One region of the Paenibacillus sp. CAU 1782 genome, then DNA from elsewhere that is predicted to be linked to it. Evidence: riboswitches for the same ligand, from Rfam matches in the RefSeq annotation. Region 1 holds a riboswitch; the other holds the start of a gene.

Region 1 (12,539 bases):
ACATGGGTTAAGGGTTTATTGGATATACCCGAATTAAACAACCTGATCGGCAAAGCATTGGACGGACTCTATCCGTTCGTTCCGTCAACTGGAAATCTGATGCTGCAGTATTTTGACGGATCCAATAGTGAGGCGGGTTATGTTTTTGGCAAACAAACCGACTTCTTCGCTTCTTCCGGCTTGAGCGGCGACGCAAGTTTGACCAGTCTATTGGGTCAGACCTTAACGACAGGTGCGGAAGCAGGGACAAGTTCAGCGCCGAAGACGGCAAGCATCAACGTAGTAAATGGAGTATCGACTGTATCGTTTGGGGATATTGTCAAGCACGACGCAGACGCAGCGGTGACTTTCTACGGAACGGACAGTACCTTCGTAACGCCTGCCGTTGGCAGTGTAAACCTTGCGTCGGGTTCAGTAACAGAGGTATACATTAAAGTCGTTGCGGCAGACAACACGACCTTGTTCTACAAGATCGGCATCAACAGGATGGCACCGATCAGCGACTTTGTCAGCTCGACGAAGACGAGCACAACAGCAACATTTAGCTGGACAGCGGCAAGCGGAGCAACCGGAATTATCATTCAGCAATCCCCAGCAGGAGCGAACACGTGGACGACGGCGTCCACGAGCGCAGCCATTGCGACGAATGGAACAAGCGCAACGGTAACGGGGTTAACTTCAGCGACAGCGTATGACTTCCGTCTTGTTGTAACGGGAGGAGCGAATGCAGGCACATCTAACGTTGTCTCCAACGTGACGACCGATAGCGTGGCACTTTCCGACTTCGCTGGGACAGCGAAGACGAGCACAACAGCAACATTTAGCTGGTCAGCGGCAAGCGGAGCAACCGGGCTCATCATTCAAAAATCTCCGGCGGGAATGAATACATGGACGACGGCTTCCACGAGCGCAACGATTGCCACGAATGCAACGAGCGCAACGATAACGGGGCTGAACCCGGCAACATCGTATGACTTCCGCCTCGTTGTAACAGGAGGAACAAATGCAGGCACATCTAACGTTGTCTTTAACGTGACGACCGATAGCGTGGCACTTTCCGACTTCGCTGGGACAGCGAAGACGAGCACAACAGCAACATTTAGCTGGACAGCGGTAAGCGGAGCAACGGGGATCATCATTCAAAAATCTCCGGCGGGAACGAATACGTGGACGACGGCTTCTACGAGCGCAACGATTGCCACGAATGCAACGAGCGCAACGATAACGGGGCTGAACCCGGCAACATCGTATGACTTCCGCCTTGTTGTGACAGGAGGAACAAATGCAGGCACATCTAACGTTGTTTCTAACGTGACGACGGATAGTGTAGAGCTCTCTGACTTCGCTGAAACAGCAAAGACGAGCACAACAGCAACATTTAGCTGGACAGCGGCAAGCGGAGCAACCGGGCTAATCATTCAAAAATCTCCGGCGGGAGCGAACACGTGGACGACGGCTTCCACGAGCGCAACGATTGCCACGAATGCAACAAGCGCGACTGTAACGAGTCTAACTCCGGCAATGTCGTATGACTTCCGCCTTGTTGTAACGGGAGGAACAAATGCAGGCACATCTAACGTTGTTTCTAACGTGACGACGGATAGTGTAGCACTTTCCGACTTCGCTGGGACTGCGAAGACGAGCACAACAGCAACATTTAGCTGGACAGCGGTAAGCGGAGCAACCGGGCTCATCATTCAAAAATCTCCGGCGGGAACGAATACGTGGACGACGGCTTCCACGAGCGCAGCCATTGCGACGAATGCAACAAGCGCAACGGTAACGGGGTTAACTTCAGCGACAGCGTATGACTTCCGTCTTGTTGTAACGGGAGGAACAAATGCAGGCACATCTAACGTTGTTTCTAACGTGACGACCGATAGCGTGGCACTCTCTGACTTCGCTGAGACAGCGAAGACGAGCACAACAGCAACATTTAGCTGGACAGCGGCAAGCGGAGCAACCGGGCTAATCATTCAAAAATCTCCGGCGGGAGCGAACACGTGGACGACGGCTTCCACGAGCGCAACGATTGCCACGAATGCAACAAGCGCGACTGTAACGAGTCTAACTCCGGCAATGTCGTATGACTTCCGCCTTGTTGTAACGGGAGGAACAAATGCAGGCACATCTAACGTTGTTTCTAACGTGACGACGGATAGTGTAGCACTTTCCGACTTCGCTGAGACAGCGAAGACGAGCACAACAGCAACATTTAGCTGGACAGCGGTAAGCGGAGCAACCGGGCTCATCATTCAAAAATCTCCGGCGGGAACGAATACATGGACGACGGCGTCCACGAGCGCAGCCATTGCGACGAATGCAACAAGCGCAACGGTAACGGGGTTAACTTCAGCGACAGCGTATGACTTCCGTCTTGTTGTAACGGGAGGAACAAATGCAGGCACATCTAACGTTGTTTCTAACGTGACGACGGATAGTGTAGCACTTTCCGACTTCGCTGGGACTGCGAAGACGAGCACAACAGCAACATTTAGCTGGTCAGCGGCAAGTGGAGCAACCGGGCTCATCATTCAAAAATCTCCGGCGGGAACGAATACGTGGACGACGGCTTCCACGAGCGCAACGATTGCCACGAATGCAACGAGCGCAACGATAACGGGGCTGAACCCGGCAACATCGTATGACTTCCGCCTTGTTGTGACAGGAGGAACAAATGCAGGCACATCCAACGCTGTCTCCAATGTGACGACCGATAGCGTGGCACTCTCTGACTTCGCTGAGACAGCGAAGACGAGCACAACAGCAACGTTTAGCTGGACAGCGGCAAGTGGAGCAACGGGGATCATCATTCAAAAATCTCCGGCGGGAACGAATACGTGGACGATGGCTTCCACGAGCGCAACGATTGCCACGAATGCAACAAGCGCGACTGTAACGGGGTTAACTTCAGCGACAGCGTATGACTTCCGTCTTGTTGTAACGGGAGGAACAAATGCAGGCACATCTAACGTTGTTTCTAACGTGACGACGAATAGCGTAGCGCTTTCCGACTTCGTGAAGACAGCGGCTACAAGCACAACAGCAACGTTTAGCTGGACAGCGGCAAGCGGAGCAACCGGGGTTATTATTCAGCAATCGCCAGCGGGAACGAACACATGGACGACGGCGTCCACGAGCGCAGCTATTGCGACGAATGCAACAAGCGCAACGGTGACGGACTTAATCCCTGCAACGGCGTATGACTTCCGCCTTGTTGTAACGGGAGGAACAAATGCAGGCACTTCCAACATTGTCTCCAACGTGATGACTAATACGGTATCCAGCGGATCGGGAGTTTTTGTTCCGCCGAGCGGGAATACCGGAGTGGACATTCTTGTTAACGGGAAAGTGGAGAGCGCGGGAACGGCTACGACATCAGAACGTAACAATCAAACCGTCATTACGATATCCGTCGACCGGGACAAGCTGGACAAAAAGCTCGAATCGGAGGGTTTTGGCGCGGTAGTAACCCTGCCGGTTAATAGCAAATCGGATGTTGTCATCGGTGAATTGAACGGCCAGATGATTAAAAATCTGGAAAATTATCGGGCAACGCTGGAGATTAAAACGGACCGGGCGACATATACGTTGCCAGCTCATCAAATAAGTATCGATGCTATATCCGCCCGAATAGGCAAAGAGTTGAACCTGCAAGACATCAAAATTCGCATCGAAATTGCCGCGCCGATTACGGATATGATGGAAGTGGTAGACCACGCGGCAGGGAAAAACGCGTTCACTCTCGTCGCTCCACCGGTGGACTTTAAGATTAGCGCAACGTATGGAAGCACAACCATTGAAGTGTCGAAATTCAAAGCATACGTTGAAAGAAGCGTTGCCCTTCCGAAGGGTATTGATCCGAACAAGATAACAACGGGCGTTGTGGTGGAGCCGGATGGAGCAGTAAGGCATGTACCGACGAAAATCGTTGTCGAGGAAGGCACGCATTACGCCCAGATTAACAGCTTGACGAATAGCACTTACTCGGTTGTCTGGCATCCGCTGGAATTCAGCGATGTTGCGAAACACTGGGCGAAACAAGCCGTGAACGATATGGGTTCCCGAATGATTGTCAGCGGTATCGGTAATGAAGAGTTCGGTCCTGACAGGGATATTACGCGCGCCGAATTTGCAGCCATCGTCGTTCGGGGACTGGGACTTAAACTCGAGAACGAGGCTACGCCGTTCTCTGATGTTAAGACTTCGGATTGGTATAGCGGCATGATCAATACAGCATACGAATATCAACTGATTGATGGCTACTCAGACGGAACCTTCCGTCCGCTGGAGAAGATCACTCGCGAGCAGGCGATGGTGATCCTCTCCAAGGCGATGACCCTGACCGGGTTAAAGGAAAAGCTATCCGTACAATCGACTGATGACACGTTGCGTTTATTCCAGGATGGGGCAAGTGTCTCTCATTGGGCACAAAGCAGCGTTGCGGAAAGCGTGCAAGCAGGTATCGTATCCGGCAGAAGTACTACAACGCTTGCCCCGAAGGCTTATATAACAAGAGCTGAAGTGGCTACGATTATTCAGAAGCTTCTGCAAAAATCTGAATTGATCTAACGGAAGCTTCAGAACAAACATAAACAGGTCAATTCGTCAATGCAGCTTAAACAAGTGTAAAACAACAAAAAGATGATTTCTGTATCGTGCAGAAATCATCTTTTTTGTATGATGTGCGGCAAGGATTGCATCTCACGCAGAGCTACTAATGGAAGCGACGATGCTGCCTTCCCGTCAACGCCGGGAGCAGCACCGTGCCGTGAGATAAAGCTGTTTTTAAAAATTTGACATAGATAATCCGATTACGGTAAAACAGGATTAAAGTAAATGATCAATCACCGCAATGAGGAGGCACAGGCATAGTGTCTCAGGAAGAAGTGTCAGGCAACGATTATCCCGAACTAGCATCTTACATGTGGTCGGATGAAACTCTTGTGGGCGTAGCGCGTCTTTTACGGCGATTTCATGATGCGACTGAAGGTTCTCCTCTCCTAACGAAGGGCAGTTGGCAGCTTAGTTATGCCGATGATCGTCAGCACCAAGTGATATGCCATAATGACGCTGCGCTGTACAATGTGGTTTTTCAAAATGGAAATCCTGTAGCGCTAATTGATTTTGACATGGCTGGACCTGGCCCGCGTATGTGGGACATTGCGTATTCTCTTTATACGTCGGTTCAGCTTGCAAGCTTTTCACCCCACCATGCTTCGGAAACAACAGTAGAGTATGAAGCTGATTTGCACGCTGCAGAGCGCCGTCGACGAATTCATTTGTTTTTTGAATCGTATGGAATTCCCGTTCCTAACGAACTGCGTCAGTGGATCATTGAACGGTTGACTACAATGTGTGATACGTTGAGAAATGGGTTTAAGGCAGAGAAAACGAGCCTATAGAGTTTCTTCTAAGGCTCGTTTTCCAGGACATGGATTTTGTGCAATTTGCTCAAGACATTATGCTAATTTATCAGCAGCATCAACGGTATGCTTCAGCAAGGTTGCAATCGTTACTGGTCCAACTCCCGCCGGAACTGGAGTAATGGCAGCGGCATTCAAGATGCAGGCATCATAATCAACATCTCCGATGTTCCCTTCGTTATAACCTGCATCTATTACAACAGCACCCGATTTTATCCAATCTCCTTGAACGAATTTTGGCTTGCCCACTGCAGCAACTACAATATCGCCTAGTGAAACAATATCGGCTAAATTAGCAGTTTTGGAGTGACAGGTGGTGACAGTTGCATTCTTGTTCAAAAGCATAGCAGAAACAGGTTTACCGAGGATGGGGCTTCTTCCAATTACAACAGCATGTTTACCTTGGAGTGGAATATTGTAATACTCCAGGATAGCAACTATTGCTGCTGGTGTACAAGACGGGAAATCAGCAAACCCGAACGCATTTTGAGCAAATCCAAGAGTTGTAACGCCATCGACATCCTTTTCAATACAAATAGCTTCAAATGCAGCCCGCTCATCAATGTGTTCAGGAACAGGGTGCTGTAACAATATTCCATGAATTTTTGAGTCGTCATTAAGTTTGTTAATAGCTGCAATTAGCTCATCTGTTGTGGTGCTGGAAGGAAGGTCAACCCGCAAGGATTGAATGCCAAGCCGTTTACATGCATTCCCTTTCATTCGCACATAAGTAGCTGATGCGGGATTATCCCCAACCAGAATAGTTGCAAGACATGGAACAATGCCTCGCCCTGACAGCCGATCGATCCGTTCTACGAGTTTCTCTTTCATGTTTTTAGCAACTGCATTGCCGTCAAGAATCATTTTTTCGTTAATCATCTTACCATCCCTTTACTGTTGTATAAAACATAAAAAGGCAAGGGATTGCTCCCTTACCTCTGCCCAGGCGTACGGCCAAGATATCCATGTGCTCCCTCATGGTTCCCCATGTTCCGCCAGTCACACACAGTTTGAATTTATATTTATGATACAAAATAGCCAGTAGGAAATCAATTGGTACATCTGAAAAATACTAATATGTTGATAGGCACTAAGTCCGATTCACATGCCGTTACAAACAGCACAGAAAACCGGGACACAGGTAGGGGGTAAATGATGGAAATTAAAGTTATGATAGCTTTATAGACGAAAAAGCAGGTCCAATAGAGTTCAGTGGGTTTAATTCAATATGAATTGAAGGGAAGACTATGATGAATAAACGTTTTGAATTTTTCCCCTTAAGCCAGCTTGCGGACAAGTTTCCGGAAGGATCTTGGTGGGCAAAGTTTTACGGTGACTTCAGCGACGATCAGCTCGTTGCTTATTATGGTGGAGATTTGACGCTGCCTTCTCTCAATCTGGACTGGGAAGAGCCTTTTCCAGAGCAAAAAGAGGTCATCCTCATTTTTATAGACGGAAACTTTACGGTTGGCCATCTCTACAATAAGGAAACAGACGCTGCCATAGGGCTTATGGTAATCGGCAATTTGAGCGCAAAAAATATAACGGCAGGCGGTCAGGAGATTTATGTGTCGGGTAATCTGGCGGTTGAAGAACTATTTTGCGGAAGCTACAACCATGGAGAAACGATTGTTAAAGGACATCTTAACGTAGCGGTTTTGGTTCAGGATGACGAATACAGGATCAACGTAGACGGGCAGAAGTCTATCCCTTGTATCGTAAGTGCCTGGGACGGAGACGGCGTTTTTCAAGAGCTTCCGGTGAGCATTCATGAGGTGTTGATCGACGAGGTTTTTGATATGGATGAGGATGATACGGGCTTTTCCTTCTGGTCTTTGGTAAATGTGATTGCAGAGGGGCGTTCTCCATTAAAAAGTCCAAATGAATCCTTTGCCCTTAAACAACCTGCTTCAATTTATTTTACCCATAACGCGATCAATGAGGAAAATATATTGAAGTTGACTCAGTGTATTTTGATGCCGAAAAATAAACCATCGTTTGATTTTCAGGAGCAAGACGCGTTTTTCAAAGTTCAAACGGAGCATATTGACGCAGACGGGGAGCAGCGGGATCTCAGCGTCTATATGAATGACAACCGGAATCACTATTATATTTGGGTGGAGCCGGATCATTCCGTCGGTTTGTTGACAAGAACGATAGAGGAAGGATCGGAGTGGGAGGATATTACGGAAGAGTCTCCTCCAGAACAGCTGGCCGAGCTTGGCGGTTGCTGGACGATGCTGCTGACCTGCGTCAATATGGCCGAGCTTTATTTGCGAAACGTGGAGGTCCAGTCTGTGCAGTCCATTTTGCAGCATCCTGCCATTCAGGAATTCCTTTATGAAGAAGAAGAGGATGAAGGATTGTGGGACGGCTCAAAATATTACACCTTCCGTAAAGCCTATGTGGATGAGGATGGAGATTACCAGTCTGCCAGGATTGAAATCAAAACTCCGGACGAAGCGTATTATTTTTATGTATTGGATAACGAAGACTACGTTTCCCGGTATTATCAGCCGCCAGATGAATGTGACTTACAGGATATGTCCTTTTTGGACCTTAGACGCTGGGAGGCGTCGGAGCGATATTTTACAAGATTTAAAGACTTTATTGCCGATAAGCTGGAAGAAAGTGCGGAGAGCTAGATTTGCTCATTTAATCAATCTGACGATCCCCGGGCAGTAAAGTTCAATATAGCTATTCATTACATTGTTCTTAAGCCGTGGTCATAGTACGATATGAATGGTTATCCACGCCGCTGCCCTTAGCTCACATGGGGGTGGCGTTTTTTAATAGTGGAGATCATCTTGGATTGTCGCAATTGGTCTTATCATAAAACAAGAGGAGAAACTGACCCTATGAAATCGATACAAAAACCCTGGATCAAATTAAAGGAAACCATTGATCAGGAGGATTATGAAGTCATTCATGAACTTCAGGAGCGTTGTTGTCACGGGGACCAGACCGCCTTGAAGCTTGAGCTAGAATATAAGCTTGGAGCTGCCCAAACCGTAGAAACAAAGTCCGGCATTATGCCTATAAATGAATTCATGTATTTTGATGACCGGCAATTAATCGGTTATATTGGACTGTCCAGCTTTGGCGGCGCCGAATCGCAAATTGAAGTGAATGGCATGGTGCATCCGGAATACAGACGACAAGGCGTGTTTAGCCGGTTATTCAAGTTAGCCGCAGAAGAATGGAATCGCCGCGACGCCCAAAGCGTGCTCCTTCTAAGCGAAAGAAAGTCGGAGGCGGGGCAAAGCTTTATTCGTGAAACCGGGGCGCGATACGACCACTCCGAATATGAAATGGTTCTGAATCAGGAGCAATTCCAGCTGCTTCACATCGAAACGAGCGGAATTACGCTCAGAAAAGCAACCAATGAGGATGCCCATGAAATCGCGAGGCAAAACGGGATTTATTTTGGCGATGAACCGGAATCACCGGATGCATTAATCCGCCCTGAGGAGGAAGAAACAAAGGGCATGACCATTTATTTTGCGGAAAAGGATAATGAGATCATAGGGAAAGTCCATGTTCAGCAGACTTCCCATGTTGGCGGTATTTATGGTTTGGGCGTACTGCCGGAGCATCGGAGGAATGGGTTTGGCCGAATCATGCTCACCATGGCTATTCAAAAACTCATCGAAGGCAATGCAAGCAGCATTATCCTTCAAGTGGCGACCGAAAATGGAAATGCATTGGATTTGTACAAATCATGTGGTTTTATAGAGTCGTCAACAATGGATTATTATGAGTTGAAAAAGTAAGAATACGCTGCTATAGTCACACATCCCATTCGCCTACAATATGATGATTCTAGAAATCAAAAGAGGTGAGCCGATGGCAGTCGTAAAAGCCAGGCAGCGGGATATTGATATGTTGGCAAGGTTGCTTCGGGCTGAAGCTGAAACCGAAGGCGAGATGGGGATGCTCCTTGTCGGGAATGTTGGCATTAACCGAATTCGAGCTAATTGCTCTGATTTTAAAGATATTCGGAACATTCCCGATATGATCAACCAGCCGCATGCGTTTGAAGCGCTGCAGCATAGTTTGTATTATCAAAATGCGAGAGACAGGGAACGACGTCTCGCGCAGCGGTCTGTAGACGGGGAGCGGAATTGGCCGGCCAAATACTCCTTATGGTATTTCCGTCCGGGATCATTCGATAATCCCGGTCCATGTCCGCCAACCTGGTATAATCAGCCGTTTGCGGGACGATGGAAGAAGCATTGTTTTTATGAACCAACAGCAGAAGAATGCATAAATGTCTATAATACGTTTTAAGATGAAGCCGGAACGAAACGGGGCTGTCCAGAAAGTGACTTTTCAGGGGTTGTACTGAAAAGTTGCTTTTCGGACAGCTCCGCTTTGCGTGGTGCCTTATATCCGCTTGCGATAGGCTCAATAATCGACCAAAGCTGTCTACTTAATCGAAATCGAATATTCGATCAAGTTATCGGAAACGCTCATCATTTTTTCGCTGGACAGATAAAACTCCGAAGCCAGCTCCGGCTTCGCCTACCCGTGCGGCTTCAATGGCGGCATTTAGCCCGAGCAGATTAGTTTGTTCGGAGATTTCCTTGATCAAGCCGGATACCTGGGACACCTTGCTGGCATTTTCCACCGCCAGTTTACTATTTTGAAGAATTTGTTCACTGGTAGCCTGAAGCTCCTCGGCATGCGCCGCCACATTCTGCACCATTCCCAAAAGTTCATTGGAAATATGTTGATTATCGCCTACAACGTCGTTTAGCTGATGCTGGTTGCTCTGGTCATACGTTGCGCAAAGAACAGCGACTATTTCATTATTTTCGTTCGTAATGGGAATGTTGATGACATCCATAGGGAAGCCGTACAATTCCTTGTCGATATGGACTAGGCTTGGTGCATTTCCGTTGGTAAGTCATTTTTATATGTTGTAACTGCAATTATTTACACTTGTGAGCTCAGCCACCAATCGATGCTCCAATTGATCGAGGTCCCATGGTTGGCTAGCAAATCGGAGCGGCTTTAAGCCTTCACGGAGCTTAAGTCGGTTTTCACCTACAATAACAGGCACGCGAGCGTTCTCCAACAAAGGAATGTCGGCAACAGCATCTCCCATGCTATGCAGATGAATACAAGCGGAAGCTTGGAATGGAGGGAGCAGCAGGGCCCGATCCTTGTCTACCCCGTAGTTGCATGCCACACCACCGGTTAATCTTCCTTCACGTTCCTCCAGCTCGAAACCGTAGATGCCCTTTATTCCAAGCTTTTCAACATATCCCCTTAGCACCTCGGCAGGAGCGCCACTCACCAAGAAGACCTCAATCTCCATTTGTCTCAGTCGTTTAAACAGAAGCGCGGCATCCGCGAAAAGACATGGTACGTAAAGCATTCAAAATAGTAGCAGCCGGCGCAATCGCGGCAGGACTGCTGTCCGGTTGCGGCGGCAATGAGAAGGAAGCGGGGACAGCGAAGACGGAATCGGTCGCTGTTATTCTGGATTGGACGCCAAACACAAACCATGCAGGACTATACGTAGCATTGGAAAAAGGATTCTATAGCGCAGAAGGGCTCAATGTCGATATTATTCAACCGTCGGAAGGCGCAACGGCAACGCTGATCGCTGCAGGTAAAGTGTACGGTGGATGGGGTTCGCCTTCTGAAGAAGCGGTGCTCAAGGCGGTTATGGAGAACAATGGAGCCGACTTTGGCAAGCTGCAGCGGGTTGATATTGGAAGTGATGACTTCTTCGCAGCCACGAGCAAAAATATAGATTTTGCCTGGATTTTTATAGGAAAAAGGTTTGATTGAAAAGGACCTGATTGTCTCCGACACGTTTACAAACGAGTTTCTGCCGCAATAGATTTTAAACAACCGGAAGCGGGATTCGGCAATGTGAAGCTGTACGTCGGAAGCTGGAGCGATTGATCTTCGTATGAGGAGATTCCGGTGGCGGTGGGGGAGAGTAGGGAGAGGAACAACATAGCAAGGGGCTATCCTAAAATTCAAGTGGAAGTAATAAATATTCAGCAGAGAGGCCGGATGGGAAAGGGTGTTTTGAGGGAGAGTATTTTGTCCGCTTTTTCCCACAAGAAAAAGGATCAAAATAAAGCGGACAAATAGATTTGATGCTTCCAAGACACCCTTTTCCGGAAGGGAGTTACTTCACTAGTCGATTGGCCATAATAACAGCTTGCTCAATCGTGGTATTCTGTTTCGGGGCAAATGTAGTTTCACTCAGCCCCTTCACAATATTTGCGGCAGACATTGCGCTCACAGCATCTTTGGCCCAACTAGAGATTTGAGCGTAGTCGGAGAAATTTTTTATACTGCCTTTTTGTAATGATTTCCCTGCTATGTCTACGGTGCGTTTTAATATTGTTGCTACTTCTTCACGTGTAATATTGGCTTGTGGAGAGAAAGTAGTTGCTGAAGTACCCTTAACAATGCCTAATTCATAAGCTTTTAGTATTTCAGGATTGTTAGTATCCTTGAAAGGATTCTTATTTGATGAAGGAGCTGATTTTTGAGCTAAATTCTCGTATAGTTTAACAGCAATTTCACTGAATTTTTCGCGTGTTATTGCTTTATTGTAACTTAACTCTTGAACGGGAAGTGTAAGCCCAGATGTTCTAGCTGAACGTAAATCAACGAGTGCCCAGTCAGAGGCATCCTTGAATATTTTTCCTTCATGTATCTTAGCTGCTGGTTTTGTCGATAACCCGTTTCCATTCATTATTTTCCTCGGTAAGAGTGATCCATTCTCACTTACTTCAATCGTGAAAACCTCGCCATTCGTTCTTACTGCATATTCTTGAAAAATAGAAGAGACGTCATCCATTATCTTGCTGTAACCATGCCCATTGTCGCCCCAAAGACTTTCATCATATTTAATATAGTAATCACGTGACCAGAGTATTCTATCTTCATAATGACTATTATAATTGGAGGATTTATAAATAGCCTTCACTTCTCGATCAACAAGATTGTGCCCATAATCATAGAGTGTTCCGTCATTTAACAAGTATAATGTTGGTGTGAAATCTTTAATATTATTACTTACTCTTTCATTCGCACTATAAAGACTACCATCTTCGAATAACATAAGTTCAGTGCTAAAAT
Region 2 (12,539 bases), on a different contig from region 1:
GGCAACGCTAATTGCGGGAGAAGCGAGCCATGCGGCAGGGGCTGCTGGCTGCGAAAATATCGGGCCGACAGTCGTTGATGTCGGCACGGGCAGCGGCGCCATAGCCGTGACGCTTGCAGCGCTGCGTCCCGGCTGGCGGATCACCGCGTCCGACTTGTCTCCGGACGCGTTGGAGGTCGCCCGCGCAAACGCCATCCGCCACGGTGTGGCGGATCGGCTGGCGTTTGCGCAGGGCGACCTGCTCGCGCCCTTCATTGCGGCGGGGCGCGGCGGAACTGCCATCGACGGGGGCAGAGCCGTCGATGTGCTTGTGTCAAATCCGCCGTATATTCCGGCGGCGGATTTGAGCGGCTTGCAGCGCGAGGTGCGGGACTACGAGCCGCACCTCGCGCTGGACGGCGGGGCGGACGGGCTGGCCCCGTACCGCGCAATGCTGGAGCAGCTGGCGCTGCTCCCTGCCATGCCGCGCATTGTGGCGTTTGAGCTGGGCATGGGCCAGCCGGAGATTGTAGCGGCATGGATGCGGGATATGGAGATGTGGGATGATATCTCCATCGTGACGGATTTGAACGGAATCAAGCGGCATATCATAGCCGTGAGCACAGAAGCTCATGGGGATCGGAACTGATAGGCAGGCTGGCGGCATTCTCTCTTCTCTTTTTTAGAAGAATAGGTTTATAGAATAATAGGATTGGACATACTTGGGATAGAGGCGTTCCGGAACGCAAGCAGACGCACCGGCGGGTGCGCGAGAGGAGCTTGTGTTATGTCCCGTACTTATTCTTCTTATTCTTCCGTATCTACTCATTCCATTTCAACTCATCTCATTTCTGGTGCTTCACCTGCTAATTCCTATCGATTTTCCTACCGTAAATCGTACGGTTTTATTATAATGGCGCTGCTTGTGCTTATTATGAGCTGGGAGTCCGGCCGCATGGACGCGGCTGTAGCGCAAGGCAATATTCCGCAAGAAGCCATTCGCCTGCGTATTTTGGCCAATTCCGACAGTCCTACCGATCAAGCGGTCAAACGCGTAGTGCGCGATGAAGTCGTTAAAGCAATGAACAGTTGGGCCGTTGGCCTTAAAGATATCTCTGAAGCCCGAGCGGCGATAGAGTCCCGGCTTCCGGAAGTAGAGGGCATTGTCGCAAACGTGCTGGAGAGCAGAGGGTTTGCCCATGATGCATCGGCGATTCTCGGCAACGTTCAATTTCCGACCAAAATGTATGGAAGCAAGGTGTACCCAGCCGGAGAATACGAGGCATTGTTGATTACGATCGGCGAAGGCGAAGGGCAAAATTGGTGGTGCGTGCTGTTTCCGCCATTGTGCTTCATCGATGCGGCCACGGGAGAAGCGTCGGCGGCGTCGGCAACCCAAGCGGCAGCTGATTCAGAGGTGAATGAAGTCGGTGAGAGCTCCTCGGAAGTTGAAGTGGGCCAAAGCGGTAAAAGTCTTGCAGACGGAAGCGTGGAAGCGGCAGGCCAGAAGGGCAATTCCTCCGAATTGGCGGATTCCAAAGGGCAAAATGCTGAAGAGGAAACGCCCGAAGTTCGATTTTTCTTATGGGAACTGATTGAGCGAATCATAGATTGGTTCAAATCTTTGTTTTAGAGGCGGTTCAAAAGTCAGCTTTCTATTGCAAATCAAGCCCAGGGGTGTCCTTAACATCGTTTCTAGCTTTATTCCATTTTCCCTGTACTAAAAACCTGAATTTTTGAACACTTACTTTTAGACATGCTATAATAGCCGTGAACTGGGAAAAGGTTCGATAGCTGCACATACATGGATAGAACAGGGAATGACACGCAGAGATGATGGAAACCAAAATATGGGCTAATGATAAGGAAAATACGTGTGTCGGCTATGATAAGGCCGCATGGCTGGAGGAGGCCGCTGAGACGCTTCGGAGAGGCGGGCTTGTGGCCTTTCCTACAGAGACGGTTTACGGTCTGGGAGCGGACGCGCGCAATAGCGAAGCGGTTGCAGGCATCTTCACGGCGAAGGGGCGCCCTTCGGACAATCCGCTGATCGTGCACATCGCGGATGCCAGCCAACTGGAAGGGCTGGTAGAGCCTTATCCGCCGCTGGCGGGACAATTGATGCAGTTATTTTGGCCAGGTCCGCTGACGATTGTGTTGCCGGTAAGCGAGGGCGTTTTGTCGCCGCTGGTAACGGCCAACTTGCCTACGGTTGGCGTTCGGATGCCGGACCATCCCTTGGCGCTGGAATTGCTGCAGCGCGCGGGCTGTCCCGTTGCGGCGCCAAGCGCGAATCGATCCGGAAGGCCAAGCCCTACGGAGGCGTCTCACGTGCTTGAGGACTTGAACGGGCTGATCGATGGCATCGTGGATGGCGGCGCGACCGGAGTGGGGCTGGAATCCACCGTCGTGGAACTGCTGGACGAGCAAACGATTGCCATCTTGAGGCCGGGAGGGATCACGCTGGAAAAACTTCGGCGCGCTCTGCCGGAACTCGTCGTCCTGGGAGGCGGCGATGGGGAGGTAGATGAGGAGGAAGCTCCTCGCTCTCCCGGGATGAAATATACTCATTATGCGCCTCGGGGAGTGCTGACGCTTGTTGAGGGGAATCCCGAGGAGACGGAGGCGTTTATTGCGGCCCGGCTTTCGGAGGCTTCCGCACGTGGAGAACGGACGGGCGTACTGGCATTTTCGGAAAGCGCCCATCGTTATGAAGGCGACGTCGTGATGGATATGGGAAGCCGCTTGAAGCTTGACGAAGCTGCTGTCCGTTTATACGCCGCTCTTCGCCGTTTCGACGAGGAAAAGGCCGTTTCCTTGTGGGCAGAGTCTTGCCCCGAGGAGGGCATTGGCCGGGCTTTGATGAATCGCATGAGCAAAGCTGCAAGCAAGGTGATCAAGCTATAAAGGAGTGCACTCGGAGGTTGCAACGATGGTTCCTACGAGCTCCGAAGCATCAGTGGAAGTGTGAGGCAGATTAAAGCCAGTCTCCAGTCGCCGAAGGAGTCCCTGCACGCTTAAGGCAGATTGATCTCAGCTTGTCTTTGAATGCATGCTGCTGTCGCCCCTCCGTGGTAAAGGACATGTTTAACCGTTTGTCCGCATATGTTGATTTAAAGAACGCTGCGGACATGGGGGAGAGATGGCGTGTGGGATGCTCATGCATTTATCGGACAAGCGCTTACGTTGTTGTTTATTGCGTTGGCGCTCGGTTTTGACGCCTTTTCGCTGGGGCTTGGCATCGGGCTGAAAGGCATTCGGCTTCGGGATATCGCCAAGCTGGGCTTCGTAATCGGCCTGTTCCATGTGCTGATGCCGCTTGGAGGGGTATGGACGGGCCAACTGGTAAGCGGGCTGCTCGGCAAGCTGGCCACATCTGCGGCTGGCGTGCTTTTGGTGCTGCTGGGCCTTCATATGATGTACAGCTCCTTTCGGGGAGAGGAAGTCCGGTCGCTGGACCATCGGTCGTTATGGGGACTTCTCGTTCTGGCATTCAGCGTCAGCGTCGATGCTTTTTCTGTCGGCATTACTTTAGGCGTATTCTCCGCTAATTTATGGCTGACTATTGCCATGTTTGGTCTTCTGGGCGGGCTGATGTCGATGCTGGGTCTGCTGCTGGGGAGAAAGGTAAGCGGAAATATGGGCGAATACGGAGAAGCCTGTGGCGGAGCCATTTTATTCATATTTGGCATATTGTTTATTTTTTAGGCCTTGGCAGACTGAAAGACATAGGTTGAGTAGGACCTGGCCAAACTCAGTTAGTGCCTCTTCAACGAAGGAAGGAGTGGGCGTTTTGAAATCGATTTTATTTGTTTGCACTGGCAATACATGCCGTTCGCCGATGGCGGAGGCTATGCTCAGGAATATGGCGCAGGAAAGAGGCATCGCTGTGACGGTGCGATCGGCAGGCGTCTCTACGGTGGACGGGCTGCCCGTTTCCGGCCATGCGCTGGAATCCCTGCGCAGGAAAAATATATCCCATGCCGGTTCCTCGAGCCGGCTTACGGCGGAAGCGGTTGAATGGGCGGATTTGATTTTGACCATGACAAGCGGGCATAAGCGGGACCTGCTTCATTTTCATCCTGCGGCCGTGGACAAGACCTATACGCTCAAAGAATTTGTTTATAGAGATGATGCCGTGACCGCGGATATTTCGGAGCTGGAGGGCCTGTACACCGACATGCAGATGAGGGGTGCGATCGGCGGGCAGCTAACCAGGGAAGAAAGGCAGAGGCTGCTGGAGCTGGAGAAACGGATTCCAAGCTTTGATATTGCCGACCCGTTTGGCGGCTCGCTATCGACGTACGATAGCTGCTCAAAGGAAATTCAGGAAGCGTTGGGCAGGCTGCTGGATAAGCTAGGCCCCAACCGCTAAAATGGCGGTCAGAAGCGGATTGATTATTTTGCAAGTTTGCGATATGATGGACTCACATATACGGATTCCGATGTAACTGGCGACGGAAGTGGGCTAACCACGGTGGAGCATCGGATTATACGGCCGGTCGCCTGGGCAAAGAGCAAACATGCTGTTAGGAGCATGTCATGCTCTTTTTTTGTTTTGATCCGGTATGCTTGTTTTTTGGTTTTGTTGTCGTTTCTTGTCTGAGGAAAAGGTATACTATCGACATAGGGCTTATGCTGGTGAAGATGGCCCCAATTCGGAGAAGAACGATAAGGAGAGAGATGACGATGAAAATAGCCATTGGCGCAGACCATGCCGGCTACCGCTTGAAGGATGAACTTGTTCCGCTGCTGAAATCGCTGGGTCACGAAATACAGGATGTGGGCTGTGACTGCGATCAGTCCGTTGACTACCCGGACTACGCGCTGCCTGTATGTGATTTGGTGGCTCGGGGCGATGCGGACCGCGGCATTCTGATATGCGGCACGGGCATCGGGATGTCCATCGCGGCGAATAAGCATGCCGGCATTCGCTGCGCGCTGGTGCACGACCTGTTTTCGGCCAAGGCAACGCGCGAGCATAACGACACTAACGTGCTTGCCATGGGAGAACGGGTAATTGGACCAGGCTTGGCTCAGGAAATTCTTCGCACTTGGCTTGAAACGCCGTTTTCGGGCGGGGAGCGTCATGCAGGACGCATTCGTAAGGTGATGCAGCTGGAGGAGAAACAGTCGGTTTAAGCCGGCGTTTCCCATCCCTTCTTGCAAGAAATTGCTGTAACAAAGGAGCGGAAATCAGCATGAGTCAAAACAATCACGTTACGCCGGAGCTTCAGCTCTGGTCATCCCAAGTGGAAACGGCGGTTCGCGAGTTGGCGGAAGCGGGAGGATTAAAGCCCGGTCATCTGCTTGTTGTCGGAACCAGTACCAGCGAGGTGTTGGGACGCGCCATCGGTACGGCTGGCGCGCTAGAGACCGCTTCAGCTCTGTATGCGGGCATTGAAGCGGTCCGGAGAGATATCGGATTTGTTACGGTATTCCAGTGCTGCGAGCATCTGAACCGGGCGTTGGTGCTGGAGCGGAGCGCTGCTGAAAAATACGGCTTGGACCCTGTACACGCCATTCCGGTGCGTACGGCGGGAGGTTCCATGGCGGCTTATGCCTACAGCCAACTGGAGGACCCCTGTCTGGTGGAGTCCGTAAAAGCGCACGCGGGCATCGATATCGGAGATACGTTCATCGGCATGCATTTGCGTCCCGTGGCAGTGCCCGTGAGGCCGTCTGTCATAACAATCGGCGAAGCTCATGTCACAATGGCTTATACAAGACCGAAGTTGATCGGCGGCGTTCGCGCCGTCTATGAAATTCAGCCTGCTGCCGGGCAGGAAGACGCCTCCGGGCACTGCAACTAACATCAAACTTAATTAAAGATAAACGAGGAGGAACTTGAACATGGAAAACATCTCAAAGCAAGACCCAGAGGTATTGAAAGCGCTAGGACTTGAATTGAAACGTCAGCGTGACAACATCGAACTGATCGCATCCGAAAACATCGTCAGCGAAGCGGTGCTTGAAGCGATGGGCACTGTGCTTACGAACAAATATGCGGAAGGATATCCCGGCAAACGTTATTACGGTGGCTGCGAGCATGTTGACATCGTCGAGGACCTGGCCCGCGACCGCGCAAAGGAATTGTTTGGCGCAGAGCATGCCAACGTACAGCCCCATTCCGGCGCTCAAGCCAACATGGCGGTATACCTTGCTGCATTGAAACCTGGCGATACCGTTCTTGGCATGAATCTGGCGCATGGCGGACATTTGACGCACGGCAGCCCGGTTAACGCTTCCGGCCTGCTGTATAACTTTGTTGCGTACGGCGTGCAGGAAGACAGCTTCACCATTGATTACGAAGAAGTTCGCAAACTGGCGTTCAAGCATCGCCCGCGTATGCTGGTTGCCGGCGCAAGCGCATATCCGCGTACAATCGATTTTGAAAAGCTTGCCGCTATCGCCAACGATGTAGGCGCGCTGTTCATGGTCGACATGGCCCACATCGCAGGCCTTGTAGCTGCCGGACTTCACCCGAATCCGGTGCCGCACGCACATTTTGTCACCACTACAACGCACAAAACGCTTCGCGGTCCTCGCGGCGGCCTGATCCTTTGCCGCAAATCCTGGGCAGCAGCGATCGACAAAGCGGTTTTCCCTGGCACGCAAGGCGGACCGTTGATGCACATCATCGCAGCCAAGGCAGTTGCTCTCGGCGAAGCGCTGCAGCCTTCCTTCAAGGAATACGCGCAAAATGTACTAAACAACGCAAAAGTATTGTCCGAAGAGCTAGTGGCTAAAGGCCTGAACATTGTTTCCGGCGGCACGGACAACCATTTGATGCTGATCGATACGCGTAATCTGAACATTACGGGCAAAACAGCGGAGCATGTACTGGATTCCGTTGGCATTACCGCCAACAAAAATGCCATTCCGTTTGACCCAACCAGCCCGTTCATTACGAGCGGCGTTCGTATCGGCACGCCTGCAGCAACGACTCGCGGCATGGACGAGGCAGCTATGAAGGTTATTGCAGAGGTTATTGCTATGGTGCTGAAAAATCCGGAGGACGAAGCAGTGCTGACTAAAGCTCGCGGTCTGGTATCCGATCTGACAGCCAAGTTCCCGCTTTACCCGTCGATTCAATACTAATCAGTATCCTCTTTACGTTTGACTGGATATCTAACAAGCGCCGCATGGGCTTTTATTAGCCCGGCGGCGTTTTTTTGTTTTTTAAGTCTTTTGATTGTAGAAGCGGATTCCTTCGTTCCTGATAACATTTACCATATATTAACACCGATTTAATGCGCTGTTTACGAATCGCTTTCATACTGATAGAGATCGGAACGTTTATATTAAAGAATCAAAGTAACTGACCGGGACGGGAGGTGGCAGTACATGAACGCTTGGACAATTAGTTGGAGTCATATGAAAATAACAAAGCTGCTGCCATACCGCGATTCCTTTTTGGCCGCTGCTTTAGCGATAACGATGGTATATGTTCTTTTTAACTCCGGTGGCGAGTTTCAAATAGATGGCCCTGCAAATAGGTATTCTGCTGTTCAGGCTGAATCGAGCGGCGATTCCAGTGATCCCGCCGAATTTGCTTTGGAGGAACAAAATCATCATGGAGGTCCAGGCGGGGAAAAAGATGACAGCTTTATTCACACGGTTGCCGGCTCATTGCCTAGACTGGACGCAGAGGATGACAAACCCGTTTCGGGGACTATGGATTACGCCAGGGCTGTGTATACGCCGGATTCTGCTCCTCAGGGCGCAAAGCCAGCATTTCTATACTACACGCTCTCAATCTTCGCGCTGGCGGCTTCTGTTGCAAAGGGGATTGGCAAGACAAGGTTTGACAACTGAAACGCGCTGTCATAAAATGATGTTCGTGTAAATAATCATGTTCCACTTGTACGATACAACGATTGGTAAAATAAAAGGTGAAACGGCAGAGGCTCCCGAATCCATATAAGGGAGCTTTTTTTCCTGTTTGTGCCTCCAAAGAGTATTGTTTGCGTTTAATGGACAGACAGACGGATTTTTTAGCAAGCAGACGTGGCATAATAAGCTTTATTCAGATTATTCTTTTTCAATGAAATTGCACGGAGGATATTTTTATTCATTATTATATTTGATACAAAATCGATGAAATTAAACTTTATAAATGTATGAATATGACTTTTATGTAAAATGAGAACTTCGCCGTGAAAATCGGCGGGCTTACCATTTTCAAGAGTAAAAAGCTTTTTTGCAATACATTATAATTCCCTCAAAAGCCGCTCACCATGATGGATGTCACATGAAAATGGCGACATTTTGGGGTCAATACTTAATCGCATCAGTGCAAATGAGTAGTAATACAGAGCCGCATTATCGCGGATTTGCATTAATGCAATCGTGTATTAATGCAAATCCGCTTTAATGTGTTAAAGAAATAACTCTGAAACGCGACTCATAAAAGAAAAACGTCAGGAAATAGTAAAAAATAGGGCTGGTTAGACAAAAAAAGTGAACTTTCGAGTTGACAATTGATTAATTTAAGATGTATATTGATAAACATCGAATAAACGAGTTTTTCATGTTAATTATCATAACATGATTCAAGTTTCACCATCTTTACCCCAACATTTGGTTTTAACAAAATTTATAATAGAAAATGGGAGTTGATTGGTGTGAGAGGAAGTTTCAAAAAGCCGGCACAATTTATGCTGGTTCTTGTTGTTGCGTTCAGCATGCTGCTCACAGCTTGCACAAGCAACAACAACAAGCCTACGCCGACTAACAGCGGCACAGAAAACAGCGGAAGCGGCAACACTGAGACAGGCGGAGAAACAGCCGCTCCTCAAGAATTCCGTTTCACACTGGCAAGCGATCCGCCAAGCTTGGATCCAGCCCTCATGACTGATGCTCAATCCGGCATCGTTGCATCTGGTTTGTATGAAGGTTTGACTCGTCTGAACACTGCCGGCGAGCCAGAAAATGCAATTGCAAAAGACATTCAAGTATCTGAAGACGGCAAAACGTTCACAATTACATTGCGCGACGATGCTAAATGGAGCAACGGCGACCCTGTAACAGCTGCTGATTTTGAATATTCCTGGAAACGTACATTGAACCCTGCAACAGCTTCCGAGTATGCATACATGCTGTATTACTTGGAAAATGGTGAAAAGTATAACCAAGGCGAAATCACAGACGCTGACCAAGTTGGCGTTAAAGCAACTGGCGACTACACGCTTGAAGTGAAGCTGTACACTCCAGCTCCATACTTCACTAGCTTGCTGGCTCACTACACTTACCTGCCGGTTCACCCTGCAACAGTTGATGCTGCAGAAGACTGGGCTACTGAAGCTAAAACAATCGTATCCAACGGTCCTTTCCTTCTGAAGGATTGGGTTCACAACGACAAGCTGGTTATGGAGAAAAACCCTGACTACTACAACAAAGACGCTATCAACTTCACCAACGTAACTATTTCTTTGGTTGAAGATGCAGGCACAGTATATAGCTTGTACGAAACAGACAAAATCGACTGGATCGGCGCTCAAGCGGGCACTATTCCAACTGACTTTGTTGCTGGTCTGATTGCAGACGGCAGCGCGGAAGTTACTTCCGTAGCATCGACTTACTACTATTTGTTCAATAATAACAAAGCGCCTTTCGACAACGTAAAAGTACGTAAAGCATTGTCCATGGCTATCGACAGACAAGCTCTGATCGACAACGTTCTGCAAGCTAACCAAACGGCTGCTTACGGTCTTGTACCGCCAAGCATCGCAGGTCTTGACGGTAAATCGTTCCGCGAAATGTATCCAGACACTGGCTACTTCAGCGAAAACGTTGAAGAAGCAAAAACATTGTTGGCAGAAGGTTTGGCTGAAAGCGGCCTGAGCGCGTTCCCTGAAACAACATTGCTGTACAACACAAGCGAAGGCCACAAAAAGCTGGCTGAAGCTCTTACAGACATGTGGCGTAAATCGCTTGGCATCGAAGTAAAACTGGCTAACCAAGAATGGGGTACATTCCTGGAATCCAGAAAAGCTGGCCAATTTGATATCGCACGTTCCGGCTGGGGCGCTGACATCAACCACCCAATCAACTTCACGTATGACCTGATTCACCCGCTGTCCGGCAACAACGACGGTAAATACAACAACGCTAAAGTACAACAACTGCTTGACGGCGCTCTTGTTGCTGCAACGCAAGAAGAAAGCATGAGCATGTTGGCTGAAGCTGAAAAAATTGCAATCGAAGAAATGGGCGTTATGCCAGTTTACTACTACACTACGCCTACACTGAAAAAAGCAAATATTGAAGGTGTATTCTCCGATTACTCCGGACATATTGATTGGGTATACGGTAAGAAAACGAACTAACACCCACTCTGCATGATCTAAATGCAACCATAGAGCGAAGGCGGTTCTAAGAGCCGATGTCGTCTTTGGCGGCATCGGTTTCCGGTTTTGCTCTAACAACAGCAAGGTTCAAAAGGGTATATATAGAATAACTATATATGCCCTTTTGAAATGCACATAAAGATTTGGAAGAGAGTGGGTGACGAAATGTTCCGCTATATTGCAAGCAAATTTATATTTATGCTGCTATCTCTGTTTGTACTGGTATCGGCCACATTTCTGTTAATGAACGCAATCCCCGGCAGCCCCCTGCAATCGGAGAAAGCGACCAGCGAACAGGTCCAGAAAAACCTGGAGGCTTATTATGGCTTGGACAAGCCGTTGATTGTCCAGTATGGAACGTATCTGAAGAATCTCGTGAAGGGCGACCTCGGGATTTCCATGAAAAAGAAGTTCCAATCGGTTGATAAAATGATCGCCAACTCTTTTGGCCCATCCTTAAGGCTGGGTATTTCGGCAATTGTTACATCGGTTGTTGCTGGCTGTGCATTCGGTATCATTGCAGCTATGCATCATCGCAAAATGCTTGATAATATTTCAATGACTTTAGCAGTAATCGGCTTAGCCATACCGAGTATGGTCATGGGACCTTTACTACAGTACTTTTTTGGAGTTAAGCTACAATGGTTTACAGTTGCGGGGTTAAATGAACCCATGGACTATGTATTGCCTACGATTGCGTTAGCATCCGGGCCAATCGCCGTTATCGCGAGATTGCTCCGATCCACAATGATTGAAGTACTGAACTCTGATTTTATTAAAACTGCCAAATCCAAAGGCCTTTCCGGATACGTAATCGTGGTGCGACATGCGCTCCGCAATTCCATGCTTCCAGTTGTAACCTACTTGGGTTACCTCACGGCAGGTGTTATTACGGGGTCCGTCGTTATTGAAAAAATCTTCGCGATTCCAGGTATCGGGAAGTTCTTTGTTGAGAGTGTTATAAATCGGGACTACCCGCTCATTATGGGCACAACCATTTTTTATGCGGTTCTGCTGATGGTTACTCGTTTCCTTGCGGATATTGCATACGTCCTTGTTGATCCGCGGATGCGATCCGGAAAGGGGGCCAAATAAATCATGTCTGAGCAAAAACAAAAAGCATCTGATTTGCTTAAACCGGAATTATTCAGAAAACTAAAACGCGATGATTATACCGCCGAAGTGGTATCGCGCAAAAGTTTAACCTCGTGGCAAGATATCCGCATGCGGATGATGGAAAACAAGCTGGCGATGACTGGATTTTGGATCATTATTGCGATTATCGCGGCAGCGTTTTTGGTTCCATGGCTGGCGCCATTTGACCATTTCACCAATGAATTGACCAATACCAATAAGGCTCCTGACGGTGTTCACTGGTTTGGTACCGATGATTTGGGACGCGACATGCTGGTTAGAACCTTTAAAGGCGCGCAAATCTCCATGTTTGTAGGCGTTGTTGCCGCTTTGATCGACTTGGTGATCGGTATTATTTACGGCGGCATTATGGGATATTACGGCGGTAAAGTAGACGAAGTGATGAACCGTTTTGCTGAAATCATCTACTCCATTCCTTACCTGCTGGTTGTTATCCTGCTGCTGGTTGTTATGGAGCCGAGTTTAACTACGATTATCGTTGCCATGTCCATTACTGGCTGGGTTAACATGGCGTGGATTGTTCGCGGCCAAATTATGCAGCTCAAAAACCAGGAATACGCATTGGCGTCCAAATCGCTTGGCGCAGGCGCTATGCGGATTATTTTCCGCCACCTGATTCCAAATGCGATGGGTCCGATTCTCGTTACCCTGACGTTGACGGTTCCAAGCGCGATCTTTACAGAAGCGTTCCTGAGCTTCCTGGGTCTGGGCGTTCAATCTCCTGCCGCTTCATGGGGCACGATGATTGACGACGGCGTTAAAGCCATGATGATTTATCCTTGGCGTCTGTTGTTCCCTGCTCTATTCCTCAGCTTGACGATTTTTGCCTTTAACGTGTTTGGCGATGGATTGCGCGATGCATTCGATCCTAAACTGAAAAAATAACTAGCTTCTTCTAGAGAGGAGGTCTTTAATCATGCAACCATTACTGGAAGTGAAAAATTTAAGCGTGTCCTTCCAAGTGTATAGCGGAGAGGTTCAGGCGATTCGCGACATCAGCTTTGAAGTTAGAAAAGGCGAAGCTGTAGCCATTGTAGGTGAGTCGGGTTCCGG

Evidence for each region. A riboswitch is a leader RNA that binds a small molecule or an ion and turns the genes downstream of it on or off. The one in region 1 is predicted to bind ZMP and ZTP.
Region 2: linked by a shared signal. The riboswitch ahead of rpiB (ribose 5-phosphate isomerase B) and the one ahead of ACX93W_RS22985 (bifunctional 5,10-methylenetetrahydrofolate dehydrogenase/5,10-methenyltetrahydrofolate cyclohydrolase) in region 1 are both predicted to bind ZMP and ZTP.

The regions. Positions count from the first base shown of each region.
Region 1 is NZ_JBTOLL010000017.1:89,963-102,501, reverse strand. It holds gene ACX93W_RS22995 (fibronectin type III domain-containing protein) at 1-4,572, shown strand, start outside; gene ACX93W_RS22990 (phosphotransferase) at 4,875-5,405, shown strand; gene ACX93W_RS22985 (bifunctional 5,10-methylenetetrahydrofolate dehydrogenase/5,10-methenyltetrahydrofolate cyclohydrolase) at 5,463-6,305, opposite strand; ZMP/ZTP riboswitch at 6,360-6,439, opposite strand; gene ACX93W_RS22980 (hypothetical protein) at 6,674-8,071, shown strand; gene ACX93W_RS22975 (GNAT family N-acetyltransferase) at 8,285-9,199, shown strand; gene ACX93W_RS22970 (cell wall hydrolase) at 9,273-9,716, shown strand; gene ACX93W_RS22965 (methyl-accepting chemotaxis protein) at 9,886-10,275, opposite strand; gene ACX93W_RS22960 (haloacid dehalogenase-like hydrolase) at 10,342-10,809, opposite strand; gene ACX93W_RS22955 (ABC transporter substrate-binding protein) at 10,794-11,228, shown strand; gene ACX93W_RS22950 (S-layer homology domain-containing protein) at 11,578-12,539, opposite strand, start outside.
Region 2 is NZ_JBTOLL010000019.1:3,753-16,291, forward strand. It holds gene prmC (peptide chain release factor N(5)-glutamine methyltransferase) at 1-628, shown strand, start outside; gene spoIIR (stage II sporulation protein R) at 767-1,612, shown strand; gene ACX93W_RS23460 (L-threonylcarbamoyladenylate synthase) at 1,813-2,886, shown strand; gene ACX93W_RS23465 (manganese efflux pump MntP) at 3,127-3,687, shown strand; gene ACX93W_RS23470 (low molecular weight protein arginine phosphatase) at 3,764-4,354, shown strand; ZMP/ZTP riboswitch at 4,417-4,498, shown strand; gene rpiB (ribose 5-phosphate isomerase B) at 4,669-5,121, shown strand; gene ACX93W_RS23480 (TIGR01440 family protein) at 5,181-5,792, shown strand; gene ACX93W_RS23485 (serine hydroxymethyltransferase) at 5,833-7,080, shown strand; gene ACX93W_RS23490 (hypothetical protein) at 7,327-7,797, shown strand; gene ACX93W_RS23495 (peptide ABC transporter substrate-binding protein) at 8,607-10,310, shown strand; gene ACX93W_RS23500 (ABC transporter permease) at 10,497-11,426, shown strand; gene ACX93W_RS23505 (ABC transporter permease) at 11,430-12,371, shown strand; gene ACX93W_RS23510 (ABC transporter ATP-binding protein) at 12,403-12,539, shown strand, end outside.